DNA from 3 places in the Mucilaginibacter florum genome. Region 3 is predicted to be linked to each of the others. Evidence: riboswitches for the same ligand, from Rfam matches in the RefSeq annotation. Region 3 holds a riboswitch; each other region holds the start of a gene.
What was found. Region 3 has a riboswitch for S-adenosylmethionine ahead of metH (methionine synthase). Riboswitches for the same ligand answer to the same signal wherever they lie in the genome.
Positions count from the first base shown of each region.

Region 1: another riboswitch for S-adenosylmethionine. It lies ahead of PQ461_RS06440 (SusC/RagA family TonB-linked outer membrane protein); the one in region 3 lies ahead of metH (methionine synthase).
Region 2: another riboswitch for S-adenosylmethionine. It lies ahead of PQ461_RS11470 (O-acetylhomoserine aminocarboxypropyltransferase/cysteine synthase family protein); the one in region 3 lies ahead of metH (methionine synthase).

Region 1 is NZ_CP117877.1:1,456,211-1,464,106, forward strand. It holds gene PQ461_RS06425 (phosphonate degradation HD-domain oxygenase) at 1-323, shown strand, start outside; gene PQ461_RS06430 (SusC/RagA family TonB-linked outer membrane protein) at 491-3,769, shown strand; gene PQ461_RS06435 (SusD/RagB family nutrient-binding outer membrane lipoprotein) at 3,787-5,361, shown strand; SAM riboswitch class I at 5,488-5,593, shown strand; gene PQ461_RS06440 (SusC/RagA family TonB-linked outer membrane protein) at 5,970-7,896, shown strand, end outside.
Region 2 is NZ_CP117877.1:2,675,465-2,683,360, reverse strand. It holds gene PQ461_RS11475 (trans-sulfuration enzyme family protein) at 1-1,003, shown strand, start outside; SAM riboswitch class I at 1,127-1,238, shown strand; gene PQ461_RS11470 (O-acetylhomoserine aminocarboxypropyltransferase/cysteine synthase family protein) at 1,488-2,819, shown strand; gene PQ461_RS11465 (homoserine O-acetyltransferase family protein) at 2,852-3,907, shown strand; gene PQ461_RS11460 (glycosyltransferase family 87 protein) at 4,143-5,315, shown strand; gene PQ461_RS11455 (glycosyltransferase family 2 protein) at 5,312-6,265, shown strand; gene PQ461_RS11450 (polysaccharide deacetylase family protein) at 6,246-7,034, shown strand; partial or broken gene PQ461_RS21235 (dihydrolipoamide acetyltransferase family protein) at 7,120-7,824, opposite strand.
Region 3 is NZ_CP117877.1:4,692,211-4,700,106, forward strand. It holds gene PQ461_RS20575 (S41 family peptidase) at 1-1,107, opposite strand, end outside; gene murQ (N-acetylmuramic acid 6-phosphate etherase) at 1,202-2,011, shown strand; gene PQ461_RS20585 (hypothetical protein) at 2,045-2,611, shown strand; gene PQ461_RS20590 (Bax inhibitor-1/YccA family protein) at 2,663-3,397, shown strand; gene PQ461_RS20595 (ThuA domain-containing protein) at 3,711-4,448, shown strand; SAM riboswitch class I at 4,534-4,648, shown strand; gene metH (methionine synthase) at 4,799-7,896, shown strand, end outside.

The DNA.
Region 1 (7,896 bases), 1.6 Mb from region 3:
ATTATCTATTGCAAAAAGGTTTTTCCAACAGGCTGGCATCATTAGTAAACGCGCACGTAGTAGCTAAACGTTACCTCACTTTTAAATATCCCGAATATTATAACCAACTGTCTAAAGCCAGCAAGGCAACGCTTGAGTTTCAGGGTGGTGTGATGACAGCAGAAGAGGCTGCCGTTTTTGAGGCCAACCCTGATGCCGACCTTATTATACGCATGCGTTATTGGGATGACAAAGCCAAGGAGGTGGATATACCGGTTGACAATATTGACTTGTTAAAAAGCAAAGCCATTAACCACCTTAAACAGCAGGCAGCTAAGGTTTAGTAACATTAAATAATTGTAATTGCAATATTCATTGCGTATTACATAAAAGCCTGTTCTTCCCTTAATTTTCATTAAATCTTAAAAATTGCTTAATGTAAACTTTGTTTATAAATAATAAACAAAGTTTAGTATTGCTGTACTTAAAATTCACAATCAACTTTAAGCAAATGAGACACATTTACAAGCGATTTAAGGCAGCAATGGCAGTGATGCTTTTTGGCCTTGTTCCGTTTACCGTGTTTGCCCAGAGCCAGATCTCGGGTACGGTAACGGACGAAAAACATGAAGCCCTGCCTGGCGTAAGCGTTATGCTGGTAGGCGCCAAAACCGGTACCACTACCGATTTAAACGGTCGTTTTACCTTAAAAGCTGAAAAAGGACAATTATTAAGATTAACCTACATTGGTTTTTTACCGCAACAGTATGTTGTAGGTGATGCAAAAACATTTACTATTGTACTGCGCGGCGATAGTAAATCATTAAACGAGGTTGTGGTAACAGCCCTTGGTATTAAAAAAGAGACCCGCCGCGTAGGTTATGCTTTACAGACAGTTAACGGCGAAGATTTAACCTTAGCACGCGACCCTAACCCGGTTACCGGTTTAGTGGGTAAAGTGGCAGGTTTATCAGTAGGCCCATCGGCTGAATTATTGGGCAACCCCAATGTAAGTATTCGTGGTAACAGCGTTTCACTTTATGTAGTGGATGGTTTCCCGATCAATACCGACACTTACAATATCAGCCCTGATGATATTGAATCATATACTGTATTAAAAGGCCCTGCTGCTGCGGCACTTTACGGTAACCGTGCATCATACGGTGCGATATTAATTACCACCAAAAAAGGTAACAAAAACAAAAAAGGTTTAACCGTTGACCTTAACAGCAGTACTGTGATCAACACAGGCTTCCTTGCGTTTCCACGTATTCAACATTCATACGGACCAGGTGAAAATACTTTTTACGAGTTTGTGGACGGTAAAGGTGGTGCACCAGGTGGTGTGGACTCTGATTATGATATCTGGGGCCCTTATTTTGCAGGCCAGTTGATCCCTCAGTACGATAGCCCTGTTATCAATGGCGTTCGCCAGGGTACACCTTGGGTAGCACGCGGTGCCAACAACCTTAAAGATTTCTTACAAACAGGCTATCAAACAAACAACAATATTGCGTTATCTGCAAACGGTGATAACTATACCACCCGTTTCTCTGTATCGCAACAACACCAGCAAAGCTATATTCCAGAGCAATACCTGGATATTTTCAACGGTAACTTTTACGCTTCATTCACTCCAACATCACGCTGGAAATTTGAAGGTAACGTAAACTTTAACAGACAAACAACTGATAACTACCCGGACGTTAACTACGGCCCTAACAGTTTGATCTATAACATGGCGATCTGGACCGGTGCTGATTGGAGCGTTAATTCGCCTGATATTAAAGCGATTTGGCAGCCAGGTAAAACCGGTGTTCAGTCACAGTTTGAGGAATATACCCGTTACCATAATCCTTGGTTCATGGTGAAAGAGTGGACCCGCGGACACTACAAAAACGATATTTACGGCTATTTATCTGCCAACTTTAAGATTAACAATAACTTAAACGCTACACTGCGTTCGCAGATTGATACTTATGACCTGCTGCATACAGAAAAAATGCCATTCTCGGCCCACCCTTATGGCCGCGAAGGTAACGAGGGCGACTACCGCGAAGACAGACGCAGCTTGTTTGATAACAACACCGAGTTAATGTTGAACTATGATTATACCGTTAAAAAATTCCTTAACCTTTCGGGTGTTGTGGGCGGTAACATGCGTAACTTCTACTACAACTCAAACTGGACTTCTACCGATTACCTGAACGTACCTGAAGTATATTCATTCAGTAACTCAAAAAACCCGGTACAATCAACCAGCTTTAATTCACAAATGCGTGTAATGAGTGCTTATTACTCTTTAGATGCAACCTTTGGTAAATATGCTACCATATCAAGTACCGGCCGTATAGATAAGTCGTCTGCTTTCCAGGAACCTACTACTTATTACTATCCAAGTTTATCGGCATCAACTGTAATCTCTGATTACATTAACCTGCCAAGCTTTATTTCTTTCTTAAAAGGTAGAGCATCGTTCTCGAACATCCGTTCAGATGCTACCGCAACAACCATAGGCCCTGCACCGTTTAACAGCATCACTGTTTATGGTGGCGATACCAGCCCGTCATTATATGATAACCCGCTTGGTTATGGTAAAACTTATACCTCGCCATACAACGGCCCCGATTATTCGCTTGCTACATCTTATTCAACCAGCAAGCCTTATAACAGCCAGACCGCAGGTTATGCATCTGATTATCTTTACCAAAACGGCATCAAAACTTCAACCCGCGTAAACTACGAGGAAGGTTTTGATATCAAGTTCCTGAAAAACCGCTTAGGTTTCAGCGGTACCGCGTTCCAGTATATTGATGGTCCGCGTATCCTGCCTAATACTATTTCAACAGCTACCGGTTACACTACCGAATATATCAACGCTTTAAAAACCAAAAAAACCGGTTACGAAGGTTCATTAAGCGGTACACCGATCAAAAATCTGGGTGGCTTTACCTGGGATATCCTTGTTAACGTGGCTACCTTTAAAGAGGTATATAAAGAATTGCCTCCGGGACAATCTACTTACAATACCTTCTTCCATGCAGGCGACCGTACTGACAAACTTTACGGTAGTGCATTTGTACGCTCTCCTGGCGGCCAGATCATTAATGACGCAGCAGGCAAACCGCTTATTAACCCGGTTGCACAATACTTAGGTAATGAAAATGCGAAATACAACTGGAGTGTTTATAACAAGGTAAGATATAAAAATGTTAACCTGGGCTTCCAGTTTGACGGTTCCGTTGGCGGTAAAATTGTTGACTACATGCACAACAAAACCATGCGTGGCGGTAGCAACATAGAAACTGCAGAAGGTGCTTTAGGTGCTGCACGTTACCAGGATTGGTCTAACTATGGCAAAACCGGTTACAATGGTACTTATGTTGGTCCGGGTGTGGTAATTACCAACGGTGCTAACATTACTTATAATTCGCAAACAGGTGCCGTATCGTATGATAAAACGCCAACTTTTGCCCCTAACAAGCAAACTGCTTTTGTACAGGATTATGTAAGTAAATATTACAATGCTGATGAAGCTAACCTGATGAGCAAAACCTTCTCGAAACTGCGTGAGGTTACTTTAGGTTATGATTTCCCTACGCAATGGTTACAAAAAACATTCATCAGAAAAGCATCAGTATCAATATACGGCCGTAACCTGCTTTATTTCTACAAAGATCAACGCTTTAAAGACGTAGACCTTGACCAGTACAATTATGCTACGGCAAGTACTTCGCTGCAGTCGCCAACTGTCCGCAGTTACGGCTTTAACTTAAATGTATCATTCTAATTGCTTAGCTAATTAACATGAAAAAGAAATTGATATACATACTGCCGGTGCTTGCTGCACTGACGGTTACCAGCTGTAAGAAAAGCTTTGAAGATCTTACAGTAAATACAAACAAGCCAAGCAGTGTACCGGCATCGCTGCTGTTTAATGGCGTTGCCAATTCAATGGCCGAGCTGCCTGACGGGTCTAAGGAAATTTACGATCAGTATTATTTGTACAATTATGATTATTACGGCAACAACCGTTTTGACCTGGGTAGTGGCGATAATTATTATACAACGTTAAAAAACGTTGTAGCTATGGAGCAACAGGCTATCAAATCAGGCTCACCCGCAGTAAATCCGTATAGCGCTTTAGGTAAATTCTTCAGGGCTTATTTCTTCAGTAAAATGACGATGGAAATGGGCGATATACCCATGTCGCAGGCTTTGCAGGGTATCGAAAACTTAACGCCGGTTTATGATAGCCAAAAATCAGTTATGCAACAATGCTTAAGCTGGTTGGAAAGCGCTAACACCGACCTTGCTTCTTTAATTGCGAAAGGTGACAATTCACTGGGCGGCGATATTTACTTTAATAACAGTCTTGCCCAATGGCAAAAAGCGGTTAATGCGATGCATATACGTCTGTTGCTTCAGTTAAGCAAAAAAACTTCGGACACAGATTTAAATGTGATCAGCCAGTTTAATACTATTGTGAGCAACCCTGGCAAATATCCTTTAATGAGCAGTTCTGCCGATAACCTGCAGTATGTGTTTGTTGCGCCTAACAATTACTACCCGATGAACCCGAACAACTTCGGTCAAAGCGGATCACGTAAAAATATGTCATCAACCTACGTAGGCTTATTAACACAGTTGCAAGATCCGCGTGTGTTTGTTGTTGCAGAACCAGCACGATACCTGGTGGATAATCAGAAACAAAGCCCGACAGATTTTTCATCATTTGTTGGCGCCGATCCTGGTCTTGATCTTGGTATAATGTACAATAATGCAGGTCAGCAGAAATACTCTTTCATTAACCGTAAGCATTTTTACTCTACTTATACCGGTGAGCCAAGTATCCAGATTGGTTATTCTGAACTGATGTTCAACATTGCAGAAGGTATCAACCGTGGCTGGTCAAACGGTAATGCCGAGCAGTATTACATGAATGGTATTAAAGCATCAATGGCATCATACGGTATCCCTGAAACCGGTAGCTTTACAGCATATTTTTACCGTCCGGGATCAACAGATGTAACTGCTGCATCAAACTACGACAGTTATACTATTAATAATAATTTTACTAATTATTATGCGCAAACAGCGGTTAAGTATGCAGGCGGTACAACTGGTTTAACCCAGATCTTACAGCAAAAATACCTTGCCCTGTTCCGTCACTCGGGCCTTGAGTCTTACTATACCTACCGCCGTACAGGTGCGCCGACTTTTACAACCGGTCCGGGTACAGGTAACGGTGGCCGTATTGCGCTAAGGTTTCAATACCCAGGTTCAGAGAAAACATCAAACACCACCAATTACCAAAAAGCACTGGCAAGCCAGTTTGGTGGCAATGATGACATCAATGGTAAAATGTGGCTTCTTCAGTAGCATATTTGATCAATAAGTTAAGAGCCGTTAGCGATAACGGCTCTTTTTTTTTATGTAAAAAATTAATTTCATTTAATTCTATAGAATTAGTAGTCTTTTGTATATTTGCACCGTCAGTTCTTAATGTCATTATCGAGAAAGACGGAGGGATAGGCCCTGAGAAGTCTTAGCAACCTATACATAAGTAATTAAGGTGCTAAATCCTATCTGCATTAAGCAGAAGAGATAATGTTTGTGATTTTCTACAGCATGTCTTTAAGTTTCTTTCCGGTACACTGATCATTAAAAACTGCCTGCACAAAAAGGAAATATGAAACTAAATCTACTTAACTCCATCAGTGGCTGCTCATCAAGATTGTATGATCCTTCGGGGCATACGGAGCAACGAGCCCTTATTAAATCAAGCTTTAAAAGTGCTTTAAAGTCAAACTTTGCTATCCCATTCTCTTCCCTTTGCTGCTGCTGTTGTTGTTAATGCAATAACTCTTTAGGAAGCATCTGCTTCTGGCTATAATCATCATCATTTACTGTAAATTTTTTTTAAAGACGTAAAAGCGCCTGCTTACTGGCTGTGCTTATATGTCTCTGTATTATCAGCTTCAAAAATTATGTATAAAAATTACAAGCTATTATTAGCCGTATTTCTGGCATTTATCTTTGTGCAAAGCGTGTCCGCGCAGACACTTAAAATCAGCGGTGTGGTAACCGCCAAATCAGACGGACTGCCTTTACCCGGCGTAAGTGTTGCCATTAAAGGGACAACCAATGGCGTACAAACTACTGTCGACGGTAAGTTTACCCTTAGCGTAAAAAAGAGCGACGTGCTCCGCTTTACCTATATCGGTTACACCGCAAAAGAGGTAGTGGTAACCGGTGCCGAAACTAATCTCCAGGTGGTTTTGGAAGAAGCGCCAAACTCGTTGAACGAAGTGGTTGTAACTGCATTGAATATTTCTAAAGATAAAAAATCTTTAGGATATGCAGTACAGGGCTTAAAATCTAAAGATATTACCGAGGCTAAAGAAACCAACTTTGTTAACGCACTTGCCGGTAAAATAGCAGGTGTACAGGTTACCGGCAGCCAGGGCGATATGGGATCTTCCCGGATTGTGATCCGTGGCGAAACTTCTATAGCTGGTAACAACCAGCCTTTATTTGTGGTTGACGGTGTTATTGTAGATAACTCGCAGTTCCAAGGCACTAATGGCTCGCGCGATTTTCCAAATGCGATCTCAGATCTTAACCCCGAAGATATAGAATCTGTAAGCGTACTTAAAGGCCCCAACGCAGCAGCTTTGTACGGTTACCGTGCCGCAGCAGGAGTAATATTAATTAAAACCAAAACAGGTAAAGGTACCAACGGCTTAGGGATAACCCTTAACTCAAATACCAGTTTTTCGAGTCTGAAAGTATTACCTGATTTTCAAAACGAATATGGCCAGGGTTCAAATGGCAAGTTCAGTTATGTAGATGGTAAAGGCGGCGGTGTTAATGATGGCGTTGATGAAAGCTGGGGCCCGCCTTTGGATGGCCGTTTAATCCCGCAGTTTTATTCCAATGGCCAGGCTGTGCCTTTTGTTGCCCATCCGGATAATGTTAAAGACTATTTCAGAACAGGTGTTACCACTACCAACGGCGCTGCCTTGTCAGGCTCGGGTGATAAGTTTGATTATCGCTTATCATACAATAACCTGCACCAAACAGGGGTAGTGCCTAATACATCGCTTGGGCGTAACTCGTTTATGCTGAACAGCAGCTTTAAGCTCACTCCCAAACTAACGGTAACTACCATCGCCAATTATATAAAAGATGATGCCGATAACTTGCCCGGTGCTTACGGTAAACGCGCAACCAGTACCATGCTGCAATTCATCTGGTTTGGCAGGCAGGTTGATGTTAACCGTTTAAAGAACTACCGTGACGCAAATGGTAATACCTTTAACTGGAACAATAGCTACTACTCTAACCCATACTTCATAGCTTATGAAAATACGGTTGGCCAGTACAAAGACCGTATCATTGGAAGCGTTGAGCTGAATTACAAAATAGCGGACGGCTTATCGGCAAACTTCCGTACCGGTACAGACTTTTACAACGATAAACGTAAGATTAAAGTAGCTTATGGTACAAACGGTACGCCTTTCGGTTCTTATGAGGAGGACGTTTACCGGGTTAACGAAACCAATACCGAGGGCCGTTTGCAGTACACTAAAAAGTTAAACCAGGATTTCTCTATTGATCTGTTAGGTGGTGGTAATATCGGCACCATATTAAACGAGGAGAACGACCAGATTGCACCGAAGCTTGCCGTGGCAGGTTTGTACACGCTAAGCAATTCGCGCGATCCGTTGGTTTCTTCAAACTACTATGGTAAGCTGAAAACGTACAGTGCATTTGGTTCTGCACAGCTTGGTTTCAGAAATTATGCGTTTTTAAACGTTACCGGGCGTAACGACTGGTCGTCTACTTTACCCGAAGAAAACTTGTCGTATTTCTATCCGTCAGTTAACGGAAGCTTAGTGCTTTCTGAAGCTT
Region 2 (7,896 bases), 2.0 Mb from region 3:
CAAAGGTTATATTTATGGCAGGGCAAAAAACCCAAACCGCTCTGCGTTAGAGAATGTGCTTGCCAAGCTTGAACAGGGAATAGATGCTGCTGCATTTTCATCAGGTAATGCTGCCGGTATGGCTGTATTTCAGTCGCTTAAGACAGGCACACACATCATCGCACCTGACGATATGTACCACGGGTTGCGTAATCAGCTTAAGACACTTTTTGCCGGTATACTTGAATTTGATTTTATTGACGAAACCAACCTGGAACTGGTAAAGCAGACCATCAAACACAATACAGGGTTGATATGGATAGAAACACCATCGAACCCATTGCTTAAAGTAAGCGACATTGGCAGCCTTGTACAAATTGCACATGAGCATAATATTAAGGTAGTTTGCGACAATACCTTTGCTACGCCAATTTGCCAGTTGCCATTAACGCTTGGTGCTGATTTGGTAATGCACTCTACCACTAAGTATTTTGGCGGCCATAGCGACCTTACAGGCGGTGTGTTAATCACCTCTAAAACAGATGAGTGGTGGGAACGTATCCGCCAGGTACAGGAAATGGGCGGTGCAATTCCTTCGCCGATGGATTGTTACTGGCTTACCAGAAGTATCAAAACGCTGCCCTACCGCATGCGCGGACACGTACACAATGCTCATCTATTAGCCCAGTTTTTAGAAAGCCACGCTAAAGTGGAAAGCGTAATGTATCCTGGACTGGAAAGCCATCCTCAGCATGAATTAGCCCAAAAACAGATGCTGTCTTTCGGTGGAATGCTTTCGTTCCTGGTAAAAGGCGACGTTAATGATACCGCCAAGGTAATTAATGCAGTAAAGTTATTTACACAGGCTACCAGCTTAGGTGGTGTAGAAAGCCTGATTGAGCATCGTGCGCTTGTTGAGGGGCCTGACACCAAAACGCCTAAAAATCTGCTTAGGGTATCTGTAGGATTAGAGCATATTGATGATCTAATTGAAGATTTATCAAATGCTTTATCTGTAATTTAAGAGAAGCTTTTGGTGGTATTTTAAGTTTTTTAAAATTTTATTTGGAAAGAAGTTTCAGATTACACTATCTTTGAAACATTATTTGGTAGTAATACCACGATCAATTTCCCTCACAAGGTTTTTGATTTATAAAGAAGCGGCGAGAGAACAGGCTCAACAGACCCGCTGGCAACCCTCGATCAACAAGAGAAGGTGCCAATTCCTGACCCGGGAAATAAACCGGGAAATATAAATGAATAAAATGGAAAAATTAATTCGCATCATTCAGCAAGTTTTAGGTTTAAACCAACAAGTATCTCCTGTTTTAATTCCGGTTAAAGCAAAAAGCTGTATGTGCATGTGTTGTTGCTGTTGCTAATGCAATAACACACGATTTCTTTTTCTGAACTATTCCCTGAAATTGTTTTTCGTGTAACTCAGATGGGCTTGCTATATCCCATCCGCGTATCCTCACAAGATTTTTTAACTACAAAATCCAGCTACCATGTCAGCTTTAAATTTAAAATTCGAAACCTTACAACTACACGCCGGACAAGAAGTTGATCCAACTACCGGATCACGTGCCGTGCCTTTATATCAAACCTCTTCTTACGTATTCAAAAATGCCGAGCACGGCGCAAATCTTTTTGCATTAAAAGAATTTGGGAACATTTACACCCGTTTAATGAACCCTACTACAGATGTATTTGAAAAACGCATAGCGGCATTAGAAGGCGGTGTTGCTGCACTGGCAACAGCATCGGGCCAGGCGGCACAATTTTTAGCATTAAACAACATCCTGCAAGCAGGCGATAATTTTGTGGCTTCGCCGTTTTTATATGGCGGTAGCTACAATCAGTTTAAGGTATCTTTTAAACGTTTAGGTATTGAGGTGCGTTTTGCAGCCGATGATACAGCCGAAAGCCTGGAAAGCAAAATCGATAACAATACAAAAGCAATTTACTTGGAAACCATTGGTAACCCGGGTTTTAGTATTGCCGACTTTGACAAAGTATCGGCGCTTGCACGTAAATACGATATCCCTTTAATTGTAGACAATACATTCGGAGCCGGTGGTTACCTTTTCCGTCCGATTGAGCATGGCGCAAACGTGGTGGTAGAATCAGCCACTAAATGGATTGGCGGACATGGCACCAGTATAGGCGGTGTAATTGTTGACGGTGGTAACTACAACTGGGGTAATGGTAAGTTCCCGCAATTTACCGAACCTTCTGAAGGATATCACGGCCTTGTATTTAATGATGTATTTGGTATCGGCGGCCCATTTGGTAACATCCAATATATCATCAGAGCACGTGTGGAAGGCTTGCGCGATTTTGGTCCTTCGCAATCACCATTCAATTCGTTTTTATTTATCCAGGGATTAGAAACGCTTTCATTACGTGTTCAGCGACATGTAGATAATGCTTTGGAACTGGCGCAATGGTTAGCACAGCATCCGCAGGTTGCTAAAGTGAATTATCCTGGCTTGCCATCATCGCCATATCATACACTGGCTAAAAAATATCTAAAGAACGGTTTTGGTGCTGTGCTGTCTTTCGAGCTGAAAGGCGATAAAGAAAATGCCGGTAAAGTGATAGATAATTTGCAGTTGGTGAGCCATCTTGCCAATGTGGGTGATGCCAAAACGTTGATCATACAACCGTCGGCAACTACACATCAGCAGCTGAATGAAGCCGAACAATTAAGTGCTGGCGTTACTCCTGCCCTGTTGCGTGTATCTGTTGGTATTGAGCATATAGACGATATCAAAGCAGATTTTGAGCAGGCTTTTGCCAAAATAAAACAACCACAACTACAAACCGAATTACAATAATTGAACGTTGCTGCGAAGCACCGAATAATACAATGGATCCAGAAATATATCAGCATACAGAAGAATTTGTTTTAGAGTCGGGTCAAACTTTGTCCGGCCTCGAGATAGGTTTTCATACATACGGTAGGTTAAATAAACATCGCGATAATGTAGTGTGGGTATGCCATGCCCTCACTGCAAATTCCGATGTGTTTGACTGGTGGAAAGGCCTGTTCGGCGATAACAATCTGTTCAATCCTGAAGATCATTTTATTGTATGTGCTAATGTGCTTGGTTCCCCTTATGGCACTACAAATCCGCTCAGTACAAACCCGGTTACTGGTTCACCATATTATTTAAGCTTTCCGCAATTTACCATCCGTGATGTTGCCAAAGCACATCAGCTGTTGGCAGATCATTTGGGTATAGACCAGATCAATATATTAATTGGTGGTTCGCTTGGCGGCCAGCAGGCAATGGAATGGAGCATAGATCAGCCCGACAGGATTAAAAACCTGATCCTGATTGCTACAAATGCACGTCACTCACCATGGGGAATTGCCTTTAACGAGTCGCAGCGTATGGCTATCACTACCGATCGTACTTTTTATGCCAACAAACCTGATGGCGGCGCTAAAGGTTTAAAAGCTGCACGCAGTTTCGCATTGTTATCGTATCGTAATTATAAAACGTATAATCTTACCCAGCAGGAAAGTGCAGATAATATCACTGATAATTTCAGGGCATCATCTTACCAAAATTATCAAGGCGAAAAATTGGTTAAAAGGTTCAATGCTTACAGCTACTGGTATCTTACCAAATTGATGGATTCGCATGATACAGGCCGTAACCGCGGTGGGGTTGAAAAAGCATTGAGCACTATAAAAGCTAAAACACTGGTGATCGGTATCCGTTCAGATTTTTTATTCCCTATTGAAGAACAGCAGTATTTATTTCAGCATATACCCAAAGCCGCTTTTGCAGAACTTGACTCATTTTACGGTCATGATGGCTTTTTGATAGAGACAGAAGCACTGACCAACATTATCAACTCTTTTTTTAAAACTGATGTCAGAGGCAAGATTATTGAGCTGCAACAAACTGCTTAATTATTATTTTGATAAAATAATTGAAAATAAAAAGCTTTTTTTAAGATTTTATTAAAACCGGCAACCATTTAATATCGTACATCGTATTAGTCAGGACGATTGGTTGCCGAGCTATGAGGGGTCAAACGCGAAGCGAAAAACCATCGTTCATTAATACCTGATGTTGTTTTATAAAGGTTCTGCATAGCGGAACCTTTATTTTTTTATATTTGTAACGACGTGATTACAAAACCTAATGTCCAGGCTTGAGAAGATTTTCCTGAATAAATATTTCGTAACGGTTTTATGGTTTGGGCTTAGTCTTGCTGCTGTGATTAAACAGGTAGCACATGGGCATTTTAATAACTACTTCATTTATAAATACGTATTTATAAATCTCACGCATCAGCAAAATCTGTACAATCCACAGCCGTACTATTTTGACACCAACCATTACGGGCCTTTATTTGGATTGTTAATCGCACCTTTCTCCTATTTACCCGACGGTTTTGGCGCCATTTTATGGGTGCTATTTAATGCGGCTATACTTTACTGGGCAATATGGCAGTTGCCATTCACTATTAATCAGCGTTTGGCAGTGTTATTAATATGTGCGCACGAGTTAATGACGGCAGCATTTGCTGTTCAGTTTAACCCGTCAATGGCGGCTATTATTATCCTAAGCTTTGTATTTGTCAATCGTAAACAGGACATGTGGGCTACCCTGCTCATTGTAGCGGGTACCATGATTAAACTTTATGGTATTGTTGGCCTGGCATTCTTTTTCTTTTCTAAAGACAAGTTGCGCTTCATCTGGACGTTTATCATGTGGTCGGTCATTTTGTTTGTGTTGCCAATGGCTATATCCTCTCCACAATTTGTAGTGCAATCTTATCATGACTGGTATGTAAGCCTTGCCCATAAAAACGGGGAAAATACCATATCTACCATGCAGGATATATCGGTAATGGGTATGATCCGGCGGATATTTAAGTACCCACAGTTATCAAATGCTATTGTAATATTACCCGGCATGTTGCTTTTTGCTACTGCTTATCTCCGTATAAAAGAATTTGGCAACACGCATTTCCGTTTGCTGCTTTTGGCTTCAACTTTAATATTTACGGTAATATTCAGTACCGGGTCAGAGTCGCCGACTTATATCATTGCATTTACCGGTGTAGCTATTTGGTTTATGAACCTTGACAGGCCCGTTATCGGGTTTGAGGTGTTTTTGCTGGTGTTTGCGCTATTAATCACCAGCCTTTCACCCTCAGACCTTTTCCCCAAATACATTAATAAGCATTACATAAAACCTTATGCCTTTAAAGCACTGCCTTGCTTTGTGATATGGCTGAGGATTATATATGAAACTTTAACAAGAAAATTCAACAGCCAATCCGCTGTTGCACCTGTTGCTGTTCAATGAGAAAAAAAATATCGGTAGTTGTACCTTCGTTTAATGAGGTCGGCAATATCGAAATGCTGGCCAGTCGGCTGGTAGCTATGCTACAGCAACTACCATACGATTATGAAGTAATATTTGTTGATGATGGAAGTTCTGACGGTACGCTCGACAAATTAAAGGGATTGCCGTCTGTAGACGATCATCTGTATTACCTTGAATTGTCGCGTAATTTCGGACACCAAAATGCCTTGAAGGCTGGTTATGATTACGCCGATGGTGACTGTATCATCAGCCTTGACGGTGATATGCAGCACCCACCCGAACTGATCCCGCAATTTATACAAAAATGGGAAGAAGGCTACGATGTGGTATACACCTGCCGTGAATACCAGGACGAGGTAACCATCTTCAAAACCAAGTCTTCGGATCTGTTTTACAAGATGATAAACTCGCTTTCGGACACCAAGCTTGAAAAAGGTACTGCCGATTTCAGGCTGATTGATCGTAAGGTGGCCAACGTGCTGAACAATATTAATGAAACCGGCATTTTTATGCGCGGCATGATTAAATGGCTCGGCTTTAAACAATATGGCATCCACTACACTGCCGAAGCACGTTTCTCGGGTAAAAGCAAATACACCATTAAAAAGATGGTGCATTTTGCGGTAGAGGGTATTACTGCTTTTAGCGTAAGGCCATTATATCTGGCTACAGGTTTGGGCTTGTTCTTTTCGTTATTAGCAACCTTGTATGTTCCTTATATTTTAATCAGCTACTTTTCGGGGCATGTGGTTTCGGGGTGGACATCAATTTTGGCAACCGTTGTATTTTTTGGAGGTGTGCAGTTGATGGTATTGGGCATTATAGGGATGTATCTTGGCAAATTGTTCATGCAGGCTAAGCAGCGCCCTAATTACATTGTTCGTTCTACAAATTTGATACGCGTTAAAGATGATATTGTTAAGCTTTGATATTGAAGAGTTTGATATGCCGTTTGAGTATGGCAAAGAGTTGGCATTTGATAAACAGTTAAGCGTATCAACCGAAGGCACTAATAAGATATTGAATATCTTAAAGCAAGCCGGAATAAAAGCCACTTTTTATTGCACGGCCAATTATGCCCAGCATAAACCGGAGATGATCAAAGCAATGATTGATGCCGGTCACGAGGTTGCTTCACATGGTTATTACCATTCAGATTTTAAACCTGAACATCTTTTACAATCGAAGCTAAAGCTGGAAGAAATAAGCGGACATGCAGTTAAAGGCTACCGCATGGCGCGTATGATGCCCGTTGATGAAAGCGAGATTGAGAAAGCTGGATACGTTTATAACTCTTCGATCAATCCAACTTTTTTACCGGGCCGATACAATAACTTTAATAAGCCGCGTACCTGGTTTTACTTTAAAAATGTATTGCAACTACCATCGTCAGTTTCGCCGTTGATACGCTTCCCACTATTTTGGTTAAGCTTTCACAATCTGCCAATAGGCTTGCTTAAGTGGCTAAGTAAGATCACGCATAAAAAAGATGGATATCTTAACCTTTATTTCCACCCTTGGGAGTTTACCGACCTTAATAAACCGCAGGAATATAACTTTCCGGGTTATGTGGTAAAAAATACGGGTGATGCTTTTGTTAGCCGTTTAACCGAATTTATAAGCTGGGTAAAAAGCAAAGGCTATACTTTCAGCCGTACCGATGAGTTTGTGGAGAAGGTTGTAAAAAAACAACAATGAAAATGTCATTCTGAACGAAGTGAAGAATCTAAATGATTTAAACAGATTCTTCGTTTCACTCAGAATGACAATAATGTCTTCAGAATTATAATTCTTTATTGATATCCCAGGCTTCCAGGTAATCGGTAACGCGTTTGATGAACGAGCCGCCTAAAGAGCCATCAACCACGCGGTGATCGTAAGATAAGGACAAGAACATCATGTGACGAATGGTAATCACATCTCCGCTCTTGGTTTCTACTACTGCAGGCTTTTTCTTAATTGCGCCAAGTGCAAGTATTGCCGCCTGAGGTTGGTTAATGATAGGTGTACCCATCACATTGCCGAATGTACCTACGTTGGTTATGGTAAAGGTTCCGTCTTTAATTTCTTCCGGCTTCAATTTGTTTTTACGCGCACGGTCGGCAAGGTCATTTACCGCTTTGGCTAATCCTGTAAGGCTTAACTCATCAGCCTTGCGGATAACCGGCACAATCAGGTTACCGCTTGGTAATGCGGTGGCCATACCAATATTTATATTTTTACGCTTAATGATATTTGTACCATCAACTGATACATTGATCATCGGCATTTCTTTTATAGCGCGTGCAACTGCCTGCACAAATATTGGGGTGAAGGTCAGCTTCTCGCCTTCGCGTTTTTCAAATTGCTGTTTTACTTTCTCGCGCCATAGTACCAGGTTAGTAACATCAGCTTCTATAAACGAAGTTACGTGCGGCGAAGTGTGCTTACTGTTTACCATATGCTCGGCTATAAGCCTGCGCATACGATCCATTTCAATCACTTCATCTTCTGCGCCTACAGAAATACCGTTACCCGCTTTTTTAGGCTCGGTAGGTTGTATAAACTGCGGCTCTGGATA
Region 3 (7,896 bases):
TTCGCGGTCGCCAATCTCTTTACGGTACTCCTCAATACCATCTTTATATGACTTTTGAATCGACCTGCCCGATGGTGTGTAATATCTTGCCACGCTTAGGTTAAGTGCAGAGCCATCGCCAAAAACAAATTGCTGTTGTACCAGCCCTTTACCAAACGACCGCCTGCCAACAAGAACACCACGGTCAAGATCCTGAATAGCGCCTGCCACAATCTCACTTGCCGATGCTGAATACTCATCAATCAACAAAGCCAGCTTTCCCTGCTGGAAAATACCGCTGTCTGTGGCGAAATAATCGGTACGTTCTTCATGTGCGCCTTTTGTAAAAACAATCAGTTTGCCTTTGGTCAAAAACTCGTCAGCCAAAGCAGTTGCCGCACCAAGGTAACCTCCGCGGTTGCCGCGCAGATCCAGCACCAGCTGGTCAACCCCGGTTGATTTCATTTGATTAACCGCCTTACGGAAATCGGTATCTGTTGTTGATGCAAACTTGCTCAGTTTAACATAGCCCGTTTGTTGATTTAAGTTATAAGCGGCATCAAGGCTGCTTAAAGGCACAGGACCGCGTATTAAGTTAAATTTTTTGAATCCGGGTGTTGCATTTCGCTTAACCTCCATAATTACATGGCTGCCTTGCTCGCCTTTTAGTTGCTGATTTACAAAATCGGTAGTGAGCGGCTTGCCTGCAATTTGGTGCTGGTTAATGGTAATCACACGATCGCCATTAACCAGCCCGCTGCATGCGGCCGGGCTGCCCGGATACACCTGCGTAATAAACATGGTATCGCGAAGCAATACATATTCGATTCCTAACCCATTGAATGTGCCTTCCAGCTTTTCATTTACAGTTTGTGCCTGCTGCCTTGGCAAAAATACAGAGTGTGGGTCGAGCTGGGTAAGTACGCTGTTAATGGCTTTTATCTCCAGTGTATCTGTAGCAACATTATCCACATAATGGTGCTTAATCACGTACAGGATGCTATCTATTTTATGATTGCCGTTAACTGTACGCGCTAAATAGCCGGGTTTTGAAATAAGCAAGCCAATGGTGATTCCTGCTAAAAGTAAAATAACCGTTCTGAAGATGACTGAGGCTGCTTGTTTCATTTATTCAGCCATAAAAATACGTGTTAAAAGCTTAACTACTAATTAATAATTAAATCATGAGCTACTTCCATGATTTTTTTTGGAATTTTGTAATATGATCAACACCACCGAACAGGATTCTATCTACAACAACCTTGATAAAATGCCGGTTGCAGAGTTGCTGCAGCACATCAACGAACAGGACCGTACAGTGCCCGATGCTGTGGCAAAAGCGATACCGCAACTGGAGCAACTGGTAAACGTAGTGGTTGACCGCATGGGCAATGGCGGCCGCCTGTTTTACATCGGTGCCGGTACCAGTGGCAGGCTTGGTGTTGTTGATGCATCCGAATGCCCGCCAACTTATGGCGTGCCTTTCGACTGGGTGGTGGGTATTATAGCAGGCGGCGACAGCGCTATACGCAAAGCTGTTGAATTTGCCGAAGATGATATGGAGCAAGCATGGAAAGACTTGCAGGAATATCAAATCAACAGCAAAGATGTGGTGGTAGGCATTGCAGCATCGGGGCGTACGCCTTATGTAATTGGTGGTTTGCGTACAGCCAATGAGCATGGTATTGCTACCGGCTGTATTGTTTGCAATGCCGAAAGCCCTGTAGCTGCTGAAGCCCAATATCCTGTAGAAGTGATTACAGGCCCCGAGTTTGTAACCGGTTCAACCCGCATGAAAGCAGGTACTGCACAAAAGTTGGCTTTAAACATGCTGAGCACCACTACCATGATACGCCTTGGCCGTGTAAAAGGTAATAAAATGGTGGATATGCAGTTATCTAATAACAAACTGGTGGATCGCGGCACACGCATGGTAATGGAAGAAACTGGGCTTGACGAAGCTACTGCTGCCGATTTATTACAAAAGCATGGCAGCGTACGTAAAGCAGTTGACGTATATTTAAGTAAATAAAAAATGCTCCCTTTTATGGGAGACGGAGGATTAATGCACGAAATAGAGCCATATTACCGCTGGCGGGATGATTACATTGCAGCAGAAGACGAGCTTTCGCCGTTCTACTCTACAGTGTATAACGAGTTTGAGTTTGATAAACAGGTATATAACTATTTGCTGCATCCGCAATGGGATTCATTCGGGTCAAATACCATGTATCTGAAGGTACTGTATGTTGATTATGACCGGCATTACAGTATCATTGAATTAATTGGCGAGTGGAATGATGCCATTAACAATGATATTATGCTGCTTAAGCGCGAATTATTGGAATTAATGATGGACGAGGGTGTGAACCATTTTATACTGATCGGTGAGAACATCCTTAACTTCCATGCATCAGACGATTGCTACTACGAAGAATGGTTTCAGGATGTGGAAGATGGCTGGATAGCGGGTATCAACTTCCGCGAGCATGTGATCAATGAGTTTAAGCAAAATAACATTGATTATTACATTAACTTTGGCGGTATGCTCGACGAGTTAAACTGGCGGGCGCTTAAACCCTTGCAGATATTCAAAAAAATTGAGGAGCAGCTCACCCGCAGGCTCAATTAATTTGTTCTTCACAATTTATTGCTACTTTAGAATCGTAATTTATATTAGATAATGGAAAACAATCAACGTGATTTCGCTTATGAGAACGTTATGCAGTTGGATGACTCGCAAACCTCATCGCGGAAATTTATAGCAAATGTATTTTTATGGATGTTTATTGCGCTTGGCCTTTCGGCTTTTACAGCCTACTGGTTTGCGCATGACGTTAACTTACTAACTACTTTAATTGATGTTAATACTGGCCATCGTACCGGCTTAGGCACAGTAGTGATGTTTTCGCCGTTTGCATTTATCCTGGTGATGTCATTCGGTATTAACCGAATCTCAACGCCGGTTTTAATATTCCTGTTCCTGGCGTTTTCAGCTGTTATGGGCATGAGCTTAAGCTTTATTTTCCTGGCTTATACATCAGCGTCAATTTTTGGTGTATTTGTAACCGCATCTGTAGTGTTTGGTGTAATGGCCATTGGCGGATACGTGACCAACAAGGACCTGACCAGCTTTGGCGGATTAATGGTTATGGGCCTTGTAGGTATTATCATTGCCTCTTTTGCTAATATGTTTTTAAAAAGCGAGGGACTTGACAAAGCAATCACTTATATAAGCGTAGCAGTATTTGTAGGCTTAACTGCTTATGACGTACAAAAGTTAAAACGCATTGGCGCAGGTTTAGAATACGGCAGCGCAGCAGCAGGTAAAATGGCTATTATGGGTGCATTAACTTTGTATCTTGATTTCATCAATCTGTTCCTGTCTTTACTAAGATTATTCGGCAGAAGAAGATAATCTGCACAAAATATTTTGAGAAGGGCTGCCCAATGGGTAGCCCTTTTTTGTTGCATAGGTTTTCCTTTATATGGCTACTTTGTGATTTAAATTGAGGTAGTACTAACCTGACATAACCTTTTTCAAATGTGACCTCGGGCTTGTTGCGGCAAACACAGGCAGTGCTAAAACGCTGAAACAACAAAGCAACAAGGCCAAGTCACGAGTTTCTTTTGTATACTTTTCTTTGACGGCCAAAGAAAAGTATCATTAACAATGTCCGCATTCAATATTATAATCTTAACTTAGGTTTCCCAATTACAAACCACATCTGATGAAAACGATATTTAAAAGCCTGCTACTGTTATTTATTTTCGTTGTTACCATTAACTGCACAGCGAAAGTTGCTACAAGCAAACCGCGCGTGCTGGTATTTAGTAAAACAGCAGGCTACCATCATAAGTCTATCGGCCCGGGCATGGTAGCCATAGCCAAACTTGGAGCTGAAAACAACTTTGACGTTGATACCACAACAGATGCTTCTAAGTTTACTACAGATAACCTTAAGCAGTACGCTGCCGTAATTTTTCTAAGTACAACCGGCGATGTACTTAATGATACCCAACAGGATGCGTTTAAGCAATACATAGAAGCAGGACATGGTTTTGTAGGTGTACACGCAGCTACCGATACCGAATACGACTGGCCGTGGTATGGCAACCTGGTTGGCGCTTATTTCAAAAGTCACCCGGCACAGCAGGAAGCTACTTTCAATGTGGTTGATCGCAAATTTATCGCTACTAAACACCTGCCCGCTGTTTGGAAACGCTTTGACGAGCTTTACAATTTTAAATGGCTTGCGCCAGACCTGCACGTGCTGATCACCATTGATGAGAAGACTTATAAAGGCGGCGAAAACGGCGACAATCACCCGATGAGCTGGTACCATGACTACGATGGCGGCCGTGCTTTTTATACAGAACTTGGCCATACGGATGAATCATACCAGGATCCGTTGTACCTCAAACACCTTTTAGGCGGTATCAAATACGCAATGGGCAAGGCTAAATGACCTGCCTTATTCTGTAAAACTTTTAATTCTGTTTCAGACCATTAAGCACATTTGCTTTTTACAAGCTTATTGTGCAATTTTGCAACGCTTATAGAGAAAGATGGAGGGATTAGACCCTGCGAAATCTTAGCAACCTGTGCTTACAAGGTGCTACATTCTACTTAAACTCTACGACTTGATGGGTTTAGGACAGATAAGCGAAAGTCAGCGGATAAACCGCCTTTTTTCGTATAAGCTTAAGTCAGTATCAAGTATTTAGTAGCAGGTATCAAGATGATTTGATATCAGCAACTTAATGCCCTATGTGTGGTAATACTAACTACCTGATACGTGCTACTTGATACTTCAACATGAGCATTAAAGAAGAGTTAAAAAAACGTATACTAGTTATAGACGGTGCTATGGGTACCATGATCCAGCGGTATCAGCTTACAGAAGCAGATTTTCGTGGCGATCGGTTTAAAAATCACCCGTCAGACCTTAAAGGTAATAACGACCTGCTGAATATCACGCGCCCGGATGTGATTAAGGCTATTCACCTGGAATACCTTGCCGCCGGGGCCGATATTATTGAAACCAATACGTTCAGCACGCAGCGCATTTCACTGGCCGACTACCACATGGAAGAGCTGGCTTATGAACTAAGTTATGAAGGTGCACGCATAGCACGTGAAGCGGTTGACGAATGGAATGCTAAAACTCCTGAAAAACCACGCTACGTAGCTGGTGCCGTTGGGCCAACCAACCGTACGGCATCTTTATCGCCGGATGTAAATGATCCGGGTTATCGTGCGGTTACCTTTGATGATCTTGCCGAAGCATACTATGACCAGGTACGCGGTTTAGTGGATGGCGGCAGTGACCTGATCCTGATTGAAACCATTTTTGATACGCTAAATGCCAAAGCAGCAATTTTTGCTGTACAGCGTTACGGAAACGAGACTGGCAAACACCTTCCGATCATGATTTCGGGCACTATTACCGATGCTTCGGGACGTACACTTTCGGGGCAAACTGTCGAAGCTTTCTGGAATTCGATACGCCATGCCAACCTGCTTTCGGTCGGGCTTAACTGTGCTTTGGGAGCTAAAGAAATGCGACCGCATATTGAGGAGTTATCCGAGAAAGCAGATGTTTTCATCTCTGCTTATCCAAATGCAGGCCTTCCTAACGAGTTTGGAGGTTATGATGAAATGCCGCATGAAACCGCTCATTTTATCGATGACTTTTTACAGGCCGGTTTTGTTAATATTGTTGGTGGCTGCTGTGGTACCACGCCAGAGCATATTAAATGTATTGCAGAAAGAGCGGCTAAATATCCGCCGCGCGAAATTCCTGCCCAGGAGCCTTACATGCGTTTAAGCGGATTGGAAGCAGTTACCATTACCCCGCTTACCAACTTTGTAAACGTTGGCGAGCGTACCAATATCACCGGTTCGCCTAAGTTTTCTAAATTAATACTGGCCGAAAATTACGAAGAGGCTTTAACCGTTGCACGCCAGCAAGTGGAAGGCGGTGCCCAGGTGATTGACATCAACATGGACGAAGGCATGATTGATTCGGAAGCCGTAATGGTTAAGTTTCTTAACCTCGTAGCTTCCGAGCCTGATATTGCCAAACTTCCCATCATGATCGACTCGTCGAAATGGACGGTTATCGAAGCGGGCTTAAAATGCCTGCAAGGCAAGGGCATCGTTAACTCTATCTCGCTTAAAGAGGGCGAAGAAAGGTTTAAAGAATATGCCCGTAAAATATTAAGCTACGGTGCGGCTACCGTTGTAATGGCCTTTGACGAACATGGTCAGGCCGACTCGTACCAGCGCCGTATTGAGATATGCGAACGCTCATATAACATCCTTGTCAATGAGGTAGGCTTCCCGCCGCAGGATATCATCTTCGACCCTAATATTCTTACTGTTGCTACCGGCCTTGAAGAACACAACAACTATGCGGTAGACTTTATCGAAGCTACCCGCTGGATAAAACAAAACCTGCCGCTTGCCAAAGTAAGCGGTGGTGTAAGCAACATTTCGTTCTCGTTCCGTGGTAATAACGTAGTACGCGAGGCTATGCACTCGGCATTCCTTTACCATGCTATTAAAGCAGGCATGGATATGGGTATTGTTAACGCCGGCATGCTGGAGGTTTATGAACAGATACCGCCCGAACTGTTAATAAAAGTTGAAGATGTACTCCTTAACCGCCACCCGGAAGCCACCGAACGTCTGGTGGAGTTTGCCGAAACGGTAAAAAGCAAAGGCAAAGAAATTATTAAAGACGAGGCCTGGCGTAACGCCCCGGTACAGGAACGCCTTTCACATGCACTGGTTAAAGGCATTATTGAGTATTTGGATGCCGACGTTGAAGAAGCGCGTCAGCAATATGCCCGTCCACTTGAGGTGATCGAAGGACCGCTGATGGATGGCATGAATATCGTAGGCGACCTGTTTGGCTCGGGCAAAATGTTTTTACCCCAAGTGGTAAAATCTGCCCGGGTAATGAAAAAAGCAGTTGCTTATTTGTTACCATTTATTGAAGCAGAAAAGTTAAAAAATCCCGGTGGAGGCACCTCTTCCTCAGCCGGAAAGATTCTTTTAGCTACCGTTAAAGGCGATGTACACGATATTGGCAAGAACATAGTCGGCGTAGTGCTGGCTTGTAATAATTTCGAGGTGATTGACCTTGGCGTTATGGTGCCTGCGCAAAGGATACTTGACGAAGCCAGGAAGCAGAATGTAGATATTATCGGGCTTAGCGGATTGATTACGCCTTCACTTGACGAAATGGTACACTTTGCCAAAGAGATGGAACGCGAAGGGTTTACCATTCCGCTTATTGTTGGTGGGGCTACTACTTCACGTATTCACGCGGCGGTAAAAATTGCACCTAATTATTCTGGCGCTGCTATACATGTGCTAGATGCTTCACGCAGCGTAACAGTGTGCAGCAGCCTGCTTAACAAGGATACCAAAGATGCATACATTGCCGGTACAAAAGCCGAATATGAAAAGGCTCGCGAAGCACATTTAAATAAGCGGTCGGATAAACGCTTTGTAAGCATTACCGATGCGCGCAACCAAAAATGCCAGATCAACCTTAACGGTTCGGTTCCGCCTAAACCTACTTTTACAGGCACCAAAGTATTTGAGGCTTTCCCGCTCGAAGAACTTGTACCATATATCGACTGGACACCGTTTTTTCATACCTGGGAGCTGCGCGGCAGCTATCCAAAGATCTTTAACGACCAGCATGTTGGCACTGAAGCCAAAAAGCTTTATGATGACGCGCAGGTTTTGCTTAACCGTATTATTAAAGAACGGCTTTTGCAAGCCAATGGCGTTATCGGGTTTTGGCCGGCTAACAGCATTGGCGATGATATTGAGCTTTACAGCGATGAAAGCCGCACACAGCTTTTAAGCAAGATACATACCTTACGCCAGCAGGCAGA